DNA from 2 places in the Brevibacillus sp. HB1.3 genome. Region 2 is predicted to be linked to the other one. Evidence: riboswitches for the same ligand, from Rfam matches in the RefSeq annotation. Region 2 holds a riboswitch; the other holds the start of a gene.

Region 1 (6,179 bases), on a different contig from region 2:
GGAATCGCTGGAAAACGGACAGATGATCGATACGCGACCTTTCCAGAAATTTGCGAAGGGGCATCTGGCGGGAACACTTCACATTCCCTTCAACAAGTCATTTGCCAACTGGGCGGGCTGGATTGTCGATTACGATCGCCCCGTTCAGATCCTGACCACCCCAGATGAGCTGGACGAGATTTTGCAAGCCTTGCGTGCTGTTGGGATTGATCTTGTCACTGGCTTTATCGACAGCTCCAAGCTAATGGAAAGGGAATTGTCTTCGCTCGAGACAATTGAAGAGGTAACACCGCTGGAGATTGCAGACCGGGTGGAAAAGAGTGAGGTTCACGTAGTAGATGTACGTAATCTGGCTGAGTGGAAGGAAGGACATATTCAAGATGCACAGCACATCATGCTCGGTTCACTCGCCATGCGGCTAGATGAGCTTCCTCACGATAAACCGCTTCTCGTACAATGCCGTTCCGGTGCCCGATCCGCTATAGGTGCAAGCATTCTTAAAGCAAACGGATTCAAGGATGTAATGAATTTGAGCGGCGGAATCTTACAATGGCAAATAGACGGCTTGCCAGTAGTAGAACGAGGATAAAACGAAATCAAAGCGAGTTGCTGCAAAGGGTGAGCCTATGACTATCGACCTAGTGATCACGCTGTTTATTATCGGTTTCGTGGGATCGTTCATCTCTGGTCTCGTCGGAATCGGGGGCTCCATCATCAAGTATCCGATGCTACTGTACATTCCGCCCGCCCTTGGATTCGTTGCTTACACAGCTCACGAAGTATCCGGAATAAGTGCCGTCCAAGTATTTTTTGCCACCCTAGCAGCTCTTTGGACTCTGCGGAAAGATAGGCTTATTCATTACCAGCTCGTTGTGTACATGGGAAGTGCCATTATTGTCGGGAGCTTGCTTGGAGGATATGGAGGAAAATTTCTTTCGGCAGATGCCGTCAATATCGTTTACGCCATCCTGGCCACGATTGCTGTAATCTTGATGTTCCTGCCAAAAAAGGGAGTGGACGAACGTGAACAGACGACCAGGGTTATCTTTCATAAACCAACAGCTGTCTTATCTGCTTTGATGGTCGGAGGTGCCTCCGGAATTGTCGGGGCAGCGGGCGCTTTTATTTTGGTTCCCATCATGCTGATCATCCTCAAGATACCGACAAGAGTTGCGATTGCTTCCTCTCTTGCCATCACTTTTCTATCTTCCATTGGATCGACGATAGGGAAATGGATGGCAGGGGACATATTGCTGTGGCCATCCGTGATCATGGTTATCGCCAGCATCATGGCAGCGCCGCTCGGTACGAAGGTCAGCAAACGTTTGGGCACGCGGATTCTCCAATCCATTCTTGCCTTGTTGATCCTAGCCACCACGATTAAGATTTGGGCTGACATCCTCCTATTCATACGTGTATGAAGATTTACTTTTTTTACAAACAAAATAAAGAAAAATCAATTGTCATGGAACAGCATTGACATATCCGAGTAAAATGATAAGATAAAAAAGAATTTTACAATGAAATTAAATTTCATAGAACATTCTTATCGAGAGTGGTGGAGGGACTGGCCCGATGAAACCCGGCAACCTTGGTCTGATTGACCTTACGGTGCTAATTCCTGCGGAGTTATTCTGCGAGATGAGAAGGTGGGAAACGTGCAATCGCCCCTCTTCTTTTCGGAGAGGGGTTTTCTATATTTATAATCCATAGTATTCATATCGTTTTACTATGTGTAGTTCAAAGGAGGAAACAACGTGCTTTATTATGCAGTCAAGCGTGGCTTTCTCATGATCGTTACGCTGTGGATGATTGTCACGGTAACGTTCGTGACCATGCACCTGATTCCAGGTGATCCATTCGCATCAGATGCCAAAATGCTTCCAGAAGAAGTGGTGGAGAACATGCGAGCGGAGTACAACCTGGATCAGCCAATCACGGTACAGTACCTGCTCTATCTAAAAGGATTGCTGCAATTTGACTTGGGGCCCTCTATCCAGTCCAAGACGAGGGATGTGAACACACTGATTGCAGAGGGATTTCCCGCATCGGCTGTTCTGGGACTCCAGTCGTTTGCGGTCGCACTGGCAGGTGGAATCACACTGGGAATCGTAGCGGCACTCTATCACAATCGAACCTTGGATTTCTTGTCCATGTTTGCTGCCATCATCGGGATCTCCGTCCCCAGTTTTATTCTCGCGCCTCTGTTGATCAAGTACTTAGCGGTCAAATGGGAGCTTTTACCCGTCGCTGCATGGGGGAGCTGGGAGCACTCGATTCTTCCAACACTTGCGCTCGCTATCGGTCCGCTCGCCATCATCGCGCGCTTTGTACGAGCCAGCATGCTTGAGGTTTGGCAACAGGAATACATAAGCACGGCAGAGGCTAAAGGGCTTGGCACCTTTTCCATTGTCGTTAGACACGGGATGCGCAATGCCATCCTGCCTGTTCTTACCTTTATCGGTCCGCTGTTTGCCAACCTGATGACCGGAACCTTTGTGGTGGAAAAGATTTTCGCGATTCCCGGGCTCGGCAAATACTTCGTGGAAAGCATTTTTAACCGCGATTATCCCGTTATTTTGGGAACCACTGTGTTTTACAGCTTTGTGCTCATTTTTACTTTGTACATCATCGACCTGCTGTATCGGGTGATTGACCCGCGCATCAGATTAACGAGTGGAGGGAAGTAGCATTATGGCCAATCAGGCAACACAACTGGATTCCCTGTTTCGACCAGTCGACCGAAACCGGCTTTCTGAGGAAATTCGGGAGCGTCCGAGTCTTGGGTATTGGCAGGAGGTATTGCAGCGGGTATTCAGTAACAAGCTGGCAATGCTAGGGTTCTTCCTGCTCGCAGCAGTGGTGACCCTCTCAATCATCGGTCCGCTGCTCGTTCCCCACAGTCCACATGAACAGTCTTTGACGAAAGGAAATCTGCCACTGTCAGGTGAGCACTGGTTTGGAACGGATGACTTGGGCCGGGACATGTGGGCACGTACCTGGGCAGGCGGACAAATCTCTTTGTTTATTGGTGTGGCGGCAGCAGCCATCGACCTCGTGATTGGTGTATGCATCGGCGGGATATCCGGTTACATGGCAGGGAGGAACAAGCTGGGCGACCATGTAGACAACATCCTGATGCGGTTGGCCGAAATTCTGTACAGCATTCCGTATCTGCTGGTGGTAATCCTGCTGATGGTGGTTCTGGAGCCTGGACTCGCAACCATCATTATTGCCCTTTCGTTAACAGGCTGGGTGGGGATGGCCCGCCTGGTCAGAGGACAAATCATGCAGATCAAGCGGCAAGAGTTTGTGCTGGCCGCAGAAAAACTGGGCACCTCACATACCAAAATCATCATCAAACATCTGCTTCCGAATACGATCGGCGTCATCATCGTCAACCTGACCTTCACGATCCCGCACGCGATTTTCGCCGAATCATTTCTCAGCTTTCTTGGGCTGGGTGTGCAAGCGCCAACAGCCAGCTGGGGAACCATGGCCAACGACGCGCTGGCGGTTATGCTGAGCGGACAATGGTGGCGGCTGTTTTTTCCGGGATTCATGATTTCGCTTACGATGTTCGCGTGCAATGCACTCGGGGACGGTTTGCAGGATGCACTGGACCCACGGATCAGGAAATGAGGGGGAGTACATCATGAAGCCTTTATTGGAAGTAGATCAGCTACGCGTCTCCTTTCGCACGTACGGTGGAGAGGTGCAGGCAGTAAGAGGGGTTTCCTTTTCTGTGAAGGAGGGAGAGACGCTGGCGATTGTGGGGGAAAGCGGCTGCGGAAAAAGTGTGACAGCTCGGGCATTGATGGGGATGATTCCACCCCGATCTGGTCAGGTAAAAGGAGGCAGCATTCAGTTTCGCGGGCGTGAACTCACTGGGTTGACGAAGCTGGAATGGCAGCAGGTTCGCGGCTCGCAGATCGGTATGATCTTTCAGGACCCGATGACCTCGCTGAACCCCACGATGAAAATCGGTCAACAGATTGCAGAAGGGCTGATCAAACATCGAAAGCAAACGAAGACGGAAGCAAAGGAAGAGACGCTGAAACTGCTGGAGAGAGTAGGTATTCCAGAGGCGGCGAGGCGATTTGAACAATATCCGCACGAGCTAAGCGGAGGAATGCGGCAGCGTGTCGGAATCGCTATGGCGCTTGCCTGCCAACCGCAGTTGATTATCGCGGATGAACCGACGACGGCGCTCGACGTGACCATTCAGGCGCAGATCCTTCGTCTGATGAAGGAGTTGCAGGAGCAGTTAAACACGTCGATCATTTTGATCACCCACGATCTGGGCGTAGTCGCAGAGGTTGCCGATCATGTAGCGGTCATGTACGCAGGTGTAGTGGTGGAGAGCGGCCCGGTAGGAGAGATTTTTGACAATCCGCGCCATCCATACACACAAGGGCTGTTGCAGTCTGTGCCACGGCTCGAAGCAGGTAAAAAAGAACGGCTGATCCCCATCGAAGGGACACCCCCGGATCTATTTCGTCCACCTGCCGGGTGCCCTTTCGCTGCCCGTTGCCGGTTTGCCATGGAAATTTGCCTGGAGCATATGCCGCAATCAAATTCGTTTTTCAATCAGCATGAGGCCAGCTGCTGGCTGAACGACCCGCGTGCCCGGGGAGCAGAAGTGTGGATGGTAGCAGGGAGGGAGACACATGGGTGACAACCTAGTAGAAGTGGAGAATCTCGCGAAATCGTTTGAGATTGGCAAAGGCCAACGGGTTAGAGCTGTTGACCGCGTATCTTTTGAAATCAGGCGAGGGGAGACGCTTGGAATCGTTGGGGAAAGCGGCTGCGGCAAGTCTACGCTGGGCAGGACGATCGTGGGCCTGTACCCGGCTACTGCAGGGCGCATCCTTTTTCAAGGCAAAGATATCGCCAGGATGGATCGACGTGAGCGACGGGAAGCAAATCGCCACATGCAACTGATCTTCCAGGATCCGCAGGCCTCACTCAATCCGCGGTTGCGGGTAGGCGACATCATCGCCGAAGGAATCGACTCCTATGGATTGGCAAAAGGAAGAGAGCGAGAAGAGCGCATCTATCGGCTGCTCGAGCTAGTAGGATTGCACCCAAGCCACGCCAAACGTTTTCCGCATGAATTTAGCGGCGGACAGCGGCAGCGTATCGGAATCGCTCGTGCGCTTGCGGTGGAGCCCAGTTTTATCGTGGCAGACGAGTCCATCTCCGCACTGGATGTCTCCATTCAGGCGCAAATCGTCAATCTTTTAGCCGATCTTCAGGCAGAGCGGTCTATCACCTATCTATTTATCGCCCATGACCTGTCGATGGTGAAGCATATCAGCGACCGGATTGGCGTGATGTACCTGGGGCAGATGATGGAGCTTGCACCGAGCGAGGAGCTGTTTGCCACGCCGCTACATCCTTACACGCAAGCCCTGATCTCGGCAATGCCCGTCTCCCATCCAGCCCAGCGCGAAGAGCGGGAGCAGATTGTACTGACTGGAGAACCACCCAGCCCAATTCATCCGCCAAGCGGTTGTCCGTTTCGCACCAGATGTCCGGTTGCCCAAGGCGTTTGCGCCGAAACAGCACCGGATTGGAAGGAGGTGAGGCACGGACACTGGATCGCTTGCCATCTTGTACAGTAGACAGAGGAGAACAAGGAGGAAATCATCATGAAAAAGGGATTGCTTACTTTTGTTGCATTGCTAGCTCTCGCTGTGCCTGCGCTTTCTGCGTGCGGCAGCGATAAATCAGCTGCATCTTCCGATCAACAGACGGGGACAGCTATCAAACAAGTCATGACCGCTAATCTACGGGGCGAACCGTACACATTAGACCCGGCATTCGCTTCCGATACCACATCGTACTGGGTAATTGATCATCTGTATGAAGGTTTGTACCGATACAGCCAAAATGGGGACATCAGCGAAGGCGCAGCCGAAAAGGTGGAAGTCTCCCCGGACGGCAAAACCTACACGTTTACTCTGCGCCCCGAGATGAAATGGTCGAACGGCGATCCGCTGACGGCGCATGACTACGAATACTCTTGGAAGCGTGTGTTGAATCCACAGACTGCCGCCTATGAACCATCTGCACTCTACTACATACAAGGCGCGGAGGCATTCAACACGGGCAAAGGCAGCGTGGATGACGTTCAGATCAAAGCAAAGGATGACCGAACACTCATCGTTGGACTG
Region 2 (6,179 bases):
GAATCGCTATAAAAAAGAGATTATCGACGGCTACATGCTTTCTGACCCTGCTTTTCTTATGAAAATTAGACAAGCCTATGGCGTCTCCTTCCCATTAGATACGGCCCCCTTCCCCCATCCGAGTCTATTTATTGTGGGGAAACAAGACCAGTCTGTCGGTTATCGCGATATTTGGGATATCATCGAAGCCTATCCCCGCTCTTCTTTTGCCGCTCTCGATTGTGCCGGTCACAATTTGCAGATCGAGCAGCCGCACCTGTTTACAGAGCTTGTAAATGAATGGCTGGATCGGGCACAAAGAGAGCTATCCCAGTAAACATGCATAAAAAAGACAACCAGCCCCTTGAGAATGGTTGTCTTTTTACTTCCATTAAACATTTGTCACCAATGATTCGCTGTAGGCGTGGAATGCCTTGCCCAATCGTGAAATCGCAAGCTCCGTGTCTTCCCGGTTCAACAGCGTATAGTTCAAGCGCATCGTATTGAGATGCGGCTCGGCTGCATAAAATGGCTTCCCTGGCACGAATGCCACGCCTTCCTTTACGGATTGGGCCAGCAGCTTCTCTGCATCGAAGTGCTCAGGCAGATTCACCCAGAGGAACATCCCGCCTCTTGGTTTTTCCCACTGTACGCCCTCCCAGTTTTGCGCAACCAAGAGCTCATGCATCCATTCCATGCGCGCCTTGTAGGACTCGCGGATTTTCTCAATGTGACGCTCCAGATCAAAGCGGGACAACAGCTCATACAGGGCGTACTGGTCGATTGTGCTCGACTGCAAATCAACTGCTTGCTTCGCCTTCACCATCATTTGAATTACGCGTGTATCTCCAATGGCCCATCCGGTACGCAAGCCTGGTGCGACAATCTTGGAGAAGGTACTGGTGTACACCACACAGCAATCGGTTGGATGCTCATCCAGTGAGAAAATGGAACGGTACGGAGCTTCCCCATCGAATTGGATCTCTCCATATGGATCGTCTTCCAGGATGAGGATGTTTTGCGCCTTGCATTGACGAAGCAAGCCGAGACGGCGCTCGAGGCTCCATACCTTTCCTGTCGGATTGGCAAAGGTAGGAATGACGTATACCATTTTCGGGCGATACTGGGCAATTTTTTTCGCCAGATCGTCCAAATCCATCCCGTTGGCATCACCGTCTACCGGAATCGCTTTGATTCCCCGGAATTGGAACAATTGAACCGCTGCCAAATAAGTAGGGTTTTCGACGAGAACGACATCGCCTTCGTCTAAATATACACGGCACAACAAGTCAACTGCTTGCTGAGAGCCCGTAGTGATGATCATATTATCTGCACCGACGTTCATCTGCTTTTGCTTCATGCGGGATGCAATCCACTCACGAAGCGGCAGGTATCCATCAGTCAATCCGTACTGAAGAGCTTTTGCTCCTTTTTCAAATGCGCGGTTAAACGCCTCGCGCATCTCTGCGATAGGAAAAGAATCCTCTGCTGGCAGTCCACCTGCGAGCGAGAGCACTTGATTGCCTTGGGTCAGCTTCAAGATTTCCCGGACTGCCGAGGAGGATAGTGCTTCGACAGATTTTGAAAATGAGTACTCCATGTTCCGTTCCCCCTTGATTTTGCTTATCCTTGTTTTATCACTGTCAACAGCGTAAGTCCAATCTTTGCTAGCTATGAGCAGATAGGTTTTGACTATGTCGAGCGGTTGTTCAACCATTAGTCTTCACACACTGCATGCAAAAAACCCCTCTTCGAATGAAACGAAAAGGGGTCCATATGTATGGGCTATATTTTCCTAAGCAATACGGAACACACGTGGTTTCTCTGTTTGTGGAAGGAAAGAGAGGTCGACATGATTGGACGCTTCTTCCATACCGATATCGCTTGCCAACAGCAATGCCTCTTCCTGGAAGGTCGGCGTACAGCTGCCTTCATTCAGTTCACAGAGTCGCTTCAATCGTTTCAGTCTCTCTGCTGACTTCTCTACTCTCATGCATTCGTTCGTCAGCTCACATACGTTGACGTGACGAGCATCAGCGATCATGCTGATATCGTTCACATGGACAATCAGCCTTTTGCCTTCTTCCGTAACAAATCCGATCGAGCAAAAATGCGCACCTGACATTTCCAAACGAGTGAGAACAGCATTGGCGTAAACTTCTCCCGTCCGCAAGCGAATCTGGCCTGCTTCAATGGCTCCGCCGATTTTTCGCTCGTTGGCGATCACCGTATACATATCCGTGTAACCGTTAATCTGATAGCGCATGGTACCCTCCCGCTCTCGCTGAGACTAATTATCATTAACAACAATGACATCGTATAATGAAAATCATTATCTGTCAATAATGAGAATGATTTTTATTCTAGAAGAAAAAAGCCACACTCCATCTATACGGTAGTGTGGCCAATTTGCCTCGCTTTTATTTTGTTTTCGTAAATAACCCTAACCGCTCAATCCGCTGGACCGCTTCCGCGAGACGCTCTTCATTGGATAACAAAGCCGCTCTCACATAACCCTCACCTGTCGGGCCAAAACCATTTCCTGGCGCTACGACGACATGCGCTTTTTCCAAAAGCAGGTCAGAGAACTCCACAGATGTGAAGCCGTTTGGAACAGGAAGCCAAGCAAAAAACGAACCTTGAGATGGCGGAGCCTGCCAGCCAATCCGATGCAGATTGGAGTACAGGGCATTGCGGCGGCTTTCGTAGACAGCGACGAGATCGCGGACGCACTGCTGCGAATCCGTCATCGCTTTGGCTGCCGCCATCTGTACTGCACCGAACAGACTGACGAAGTAATGGTCCTGAATGAGGTTAATCAGACGAACCAGCTCGCGATTACCTACCATGGCACCTACACGCCAGCCTGCCATGTTGTACGTTTTGGACAAGGTATAAAATTCTACGCCCACTTCTTTTGCACCCGGAACCTGCATGAAGCTGACTGGCTTTTTCCCGTCATAGCTGATTGCTCCGTAGGCGAAGTCGTGGCAGACGACGATTTCATGTTTTCGGGCAAAACGAATGGTTTCCTCATAAAACTCAAGTGGTGCGTTGACTGCTGTCGGATTGTTCGGATAGTTGAGAAACATCAGTTTCGCTCGATCCAAATCGGCTTGGGATAGCTGGCTGTAGTCTGGCAAGAAGTCATTTTCCGCCTTCAACGGCATCATAACCATCCGTCCGTCTACGACTGCAACCCCCGACCAATAATCCGGATAGCCTGGGTCTGGAACCAGTGCAACATCGCCTGCGCTCATGAGTACTTGGCAAATCTCTACGAGTCCGGTTTTACTGCCGAACAAAATCGCTACTTCTTCCTCCGGATCGAGGTCCACATCAAATTCTTGCTTATACCAATGAGCTACTGCCTGCTTCAGTTCCACGCGTCCCTGAAAAGGCGGATATTTGTGATGGAGTGGTTGTGCCGCTTGCGCCTGTAATTCTTCAATAATGTGCGGCGGTGTTGGCAAATCAGGATTGCCCTGCCCCAGGTTAATGACGTCATGGCCTTGCGCAATGACCTTGTTTACTTTTGCCACCAGGGTCGCAAAAAATTGGGTAGGGAGTCGATCAATCATATCGGCGGGTTGAATGCGCATCTTTCTTCCATTCCTTTCTTGGGCCAATACAGTAAAACCCCCTTTTTCCATACAGAAAAAGGGGGAGATCAGCTTGGTCACGTCCTTATCTGTCAGGAAAAAATCCTGCTGGAATTGGCACAGCATCTGTCCATCACATGGAACAGATCCGCTGCCGGGCTTCATAGGGCCAGTCCCTCCACCTCTCTGAATAAGTCAAACACACGGAATATACTGTTTTTTCGTCTATACCATACTACTTGAGCACGCAAATCGTGTCAAGATGCTTGATTCTGTACCGGCACGTGATGCCTTCTTTTGTGAAAAGAGGTGTGGAAGGCAAAGAATGCGACAGACAACAGACACAATCCTGCCATCACAAGCAATAGTCCCTGCGCGTGAATCGATTGGAAGATGAAGGCCCCGAGTAGTGGCCCGAGCATCCGCCCAGCTGATCCAGTCCCTGCAATCAGCCCTTGAATAAAGCCTTCTCGTCCCGCTGGCGTAAACTGTGCAGCTACTGCCGGCACCGCTGGCCACACGAGCATTTCGCCCAGCGTCATGATGAACATCCCCGCCACAAAACCTGCATAAACGGTTGACTGAGACAAAATCAACATCGACAAGGCAAAAATATAAGCGCCCAAGAGCATTTGTGATTTTAGCGTACGGGCAAAGCGTCGAATGACCCACGCAATCAATGGCTGACCAAACAGGATCAAGCCGCCGTTCAGCGTCCACAACAGACTGTATTGACGGAGGGAAATGCCCAAGGATTGCATATAGGTCGACAGCACCGTTGTCCATTGTACATAGACAATCCAGCTAATTAATAGCCCCCCGCATAATAGCAGCAAGGCCCCCCATACCACCTTTGGCTCTTGCTGTGGTTGTCGCAGCACATCCTCAGTTGCTTGCTCAGGCATGCTTTGTCCAGCCGTCGAGTTTTGGCGTTGTTGTTCCACCATTTTTAACTGACGCGGCAAAATGAGTAGGAACATGGCGAGGACGATTACTTGTGAGATGGCATTGCCGAAAAACGTCCAGGCAAATGACACACTGGCTAAAAAGCCGCCCAACGCAGAACCGGCAGCTACCCCCACATTGAGAGTGACATAAATCAGATTGATTCCTTTACGTCCTCCGTCCGGCCACAAAACGACGGCCAATGCATTCATCACAGGAGAAAGTAATCCATAAAACAATCCATTCAACAGAAGCAACACAACATAAATCGTAAAATCCTGCGTAGCACCTAATCCGAGCGAAATCAGGATAACACCGATGGAACCGACAATGATGGTGCGCATTTTGCCCCAGCGGTCAAACAGCATCCCGCCGACAATACTTCCGATCAAGAATGCGCCTTGATTTAAAAGCAACAAGAAGCCGGCTACAGTCAGCGGCTTTCCGAGATGGTTATGAATATAAATCGTGACCAGCGGCCAAATACATGCCATTCCGGTAGAAAAAATGACGGCAGCAATCGCCAATAAACGAATGCTGCTCGGATAAGATTCCCACTTTTGCCTCATGGCTTACTTCTCTCCCCGATGGAAATCGCCGCTTTTTCCGCCTGTTTTGGATTGCAGACTGGTCGGACCGATAATCATTTCTTTATCCATGGCTTTGCACATGTCATACACCGTCAAAGCCGCTACGCTTACAGCGGTCAAAGCCTCCATCTCGACGCCTGTTTTCCCTGTCGTCTTCACGGTTCCTGTAATCGCAAGCGTCGTTTCGTCTACAAAAGCAAACTGTATGTCGATGCCAGTCAATGGCAGCGGATGACACATCGGGATGATTTCCCACGTTTTTTTGGCAGCCATGACACCTGCTACCTGCGCAACTGCGAGTACATCGCCCTTTTCGATTCGACCTTCGCGGATTCGGGCGAGGGTTTCGGGTTTCATGATGATTTGGCTCTCAGCTACAGCCACCCGTTTTGTGACGTCCTTTTCGGACACGTCTACCATCCGCGCTCGATTTTGTTCATTAAAATGTGTTAATTGATCAGTCATACGAGTATCGTTCCTCCTCTATCTCCTCCTACCTTACTCCCGCCGCTGGATAAAAGCAATGGGAATGTAGAAGGCGTAGTTTCGTTATCTTGCTCATCCACTCCTAAAAATGTACGAAGAACAGATGCTGGAGGTATACTGTGCGTACACAGCTCAAAGGAGGCGCATGGATATGGAAACGAAGAGTGATCAAACGGTACGTTGGTCAATGCTAAGACATGGCGATTGGACCATTTATTTAGCTGCAACGGCTGCCGGGCTTTGTTATGTCGGCTCGGTCAACCAGCCTTTTGCTGAATTGGAAGCGTGGGTTGAAAAGCATCGCCCACACAATGCACTGGTGCAAGACGATCCATGGCTAAAGCCTTTTGCAACAGAACTAATGGAGTATTTGCAGGGGACGCGCGAGCATTTTTCCATGGATTGCGACCTGTCTGGAACGCCTTTTCAGCTCGCTGTCTGGGAGGCACTTCGCCAAATCCCGTACGGTCAAACCGCATCGTACACCGACATTGCAAACATCATTGAAAAGCCTGCTGCTGTTCGTGCCGTCGGTGCCGCAATCGGTGCCAATCCGGTTCTCATTACAATCCCCTGC

The links. Region 2 has a riboswitch for S-adenosylmethionine ahead of HPY31_RS15530 (pyridoxal phosphate-dependent aminotransferase). Riboswitches for the same ligand answer to the same signal wherever they lie in the genome.
Region 1: linked by a shared signal. The riboswitch ahead of HPY31_RS03695 (ABC transporter permease) and the one ahead of HPY31_RS15530 (pyridoxal phosphate-dependent aminotransferase) in region 2 are both predicted to bind S-adenosylmethionine.

What each region holds. Positions count from the first base shown of each region.
Region 1 is NZ_JABMIT010000001.1:778,709-784,887, forward strand. Features, by position in the region: gene HPY31_RS03685 (rhodanese-like domain-containing protein) at 1-589, shown strand, start outside; gene HPY31_RS03690 (sulfite exporter TauE/SafE family protein) at 627-1,421, shown strand; SAM riboswitch class I at 1,544-1,648, shown strand; gene HPY31_RS03695 (ABC transporter permease) at 1,758-2,690, shown strand; gene HPY31_RS03700 (ABC transporter permease) at 2,695-3,642, shown strand; gene HPY31_RS03705 (ABC transporter ATP-binding protein) at 3,656-4,678, shown strand; gene HPY31_RS03710 (ABC transporter ATP-binding protein) at 4,671-5,627, shown strand; gene HPY31_RS03715 (peptide ABC transporter substrate-binding protein) at 5,655-6,179, shown strand, end outside.
Region 2 is NZ_JABMIT010000006.1:66,013-72,191, forward strand. Features, by position in the region: gene HPY31_RS15515 (alpha/beta fold hydrolase) at 1-316, shown strand, start outside; gene HPY31_RS15520 (aminotransferase-like domain-containing protein) at 371-1,579, opposite strand; gene HPY31_RS15525 (hypothetical protein) at 1,775-2,245, opposite strand; gene HPY31_RS15530 (pyridoxal phosphate-dependent aminotransferase) at 2,400-3,581, opposite strand; SAM riboswitch class I at 3,664-3,778, opposite strand; gene HPY31_RS15535 (MFS transporter) at 3,839-5,095, opposite strand; gene moaC (cyclic pyranopterin monophosphate synthase MoaC) at 5,099-5,581, opposite strand; gene HPY31_RS15545 (methylated-DNA--[protein]-cysteine S-methyltransferase) at 5,754-6,179, shown strand, end outside.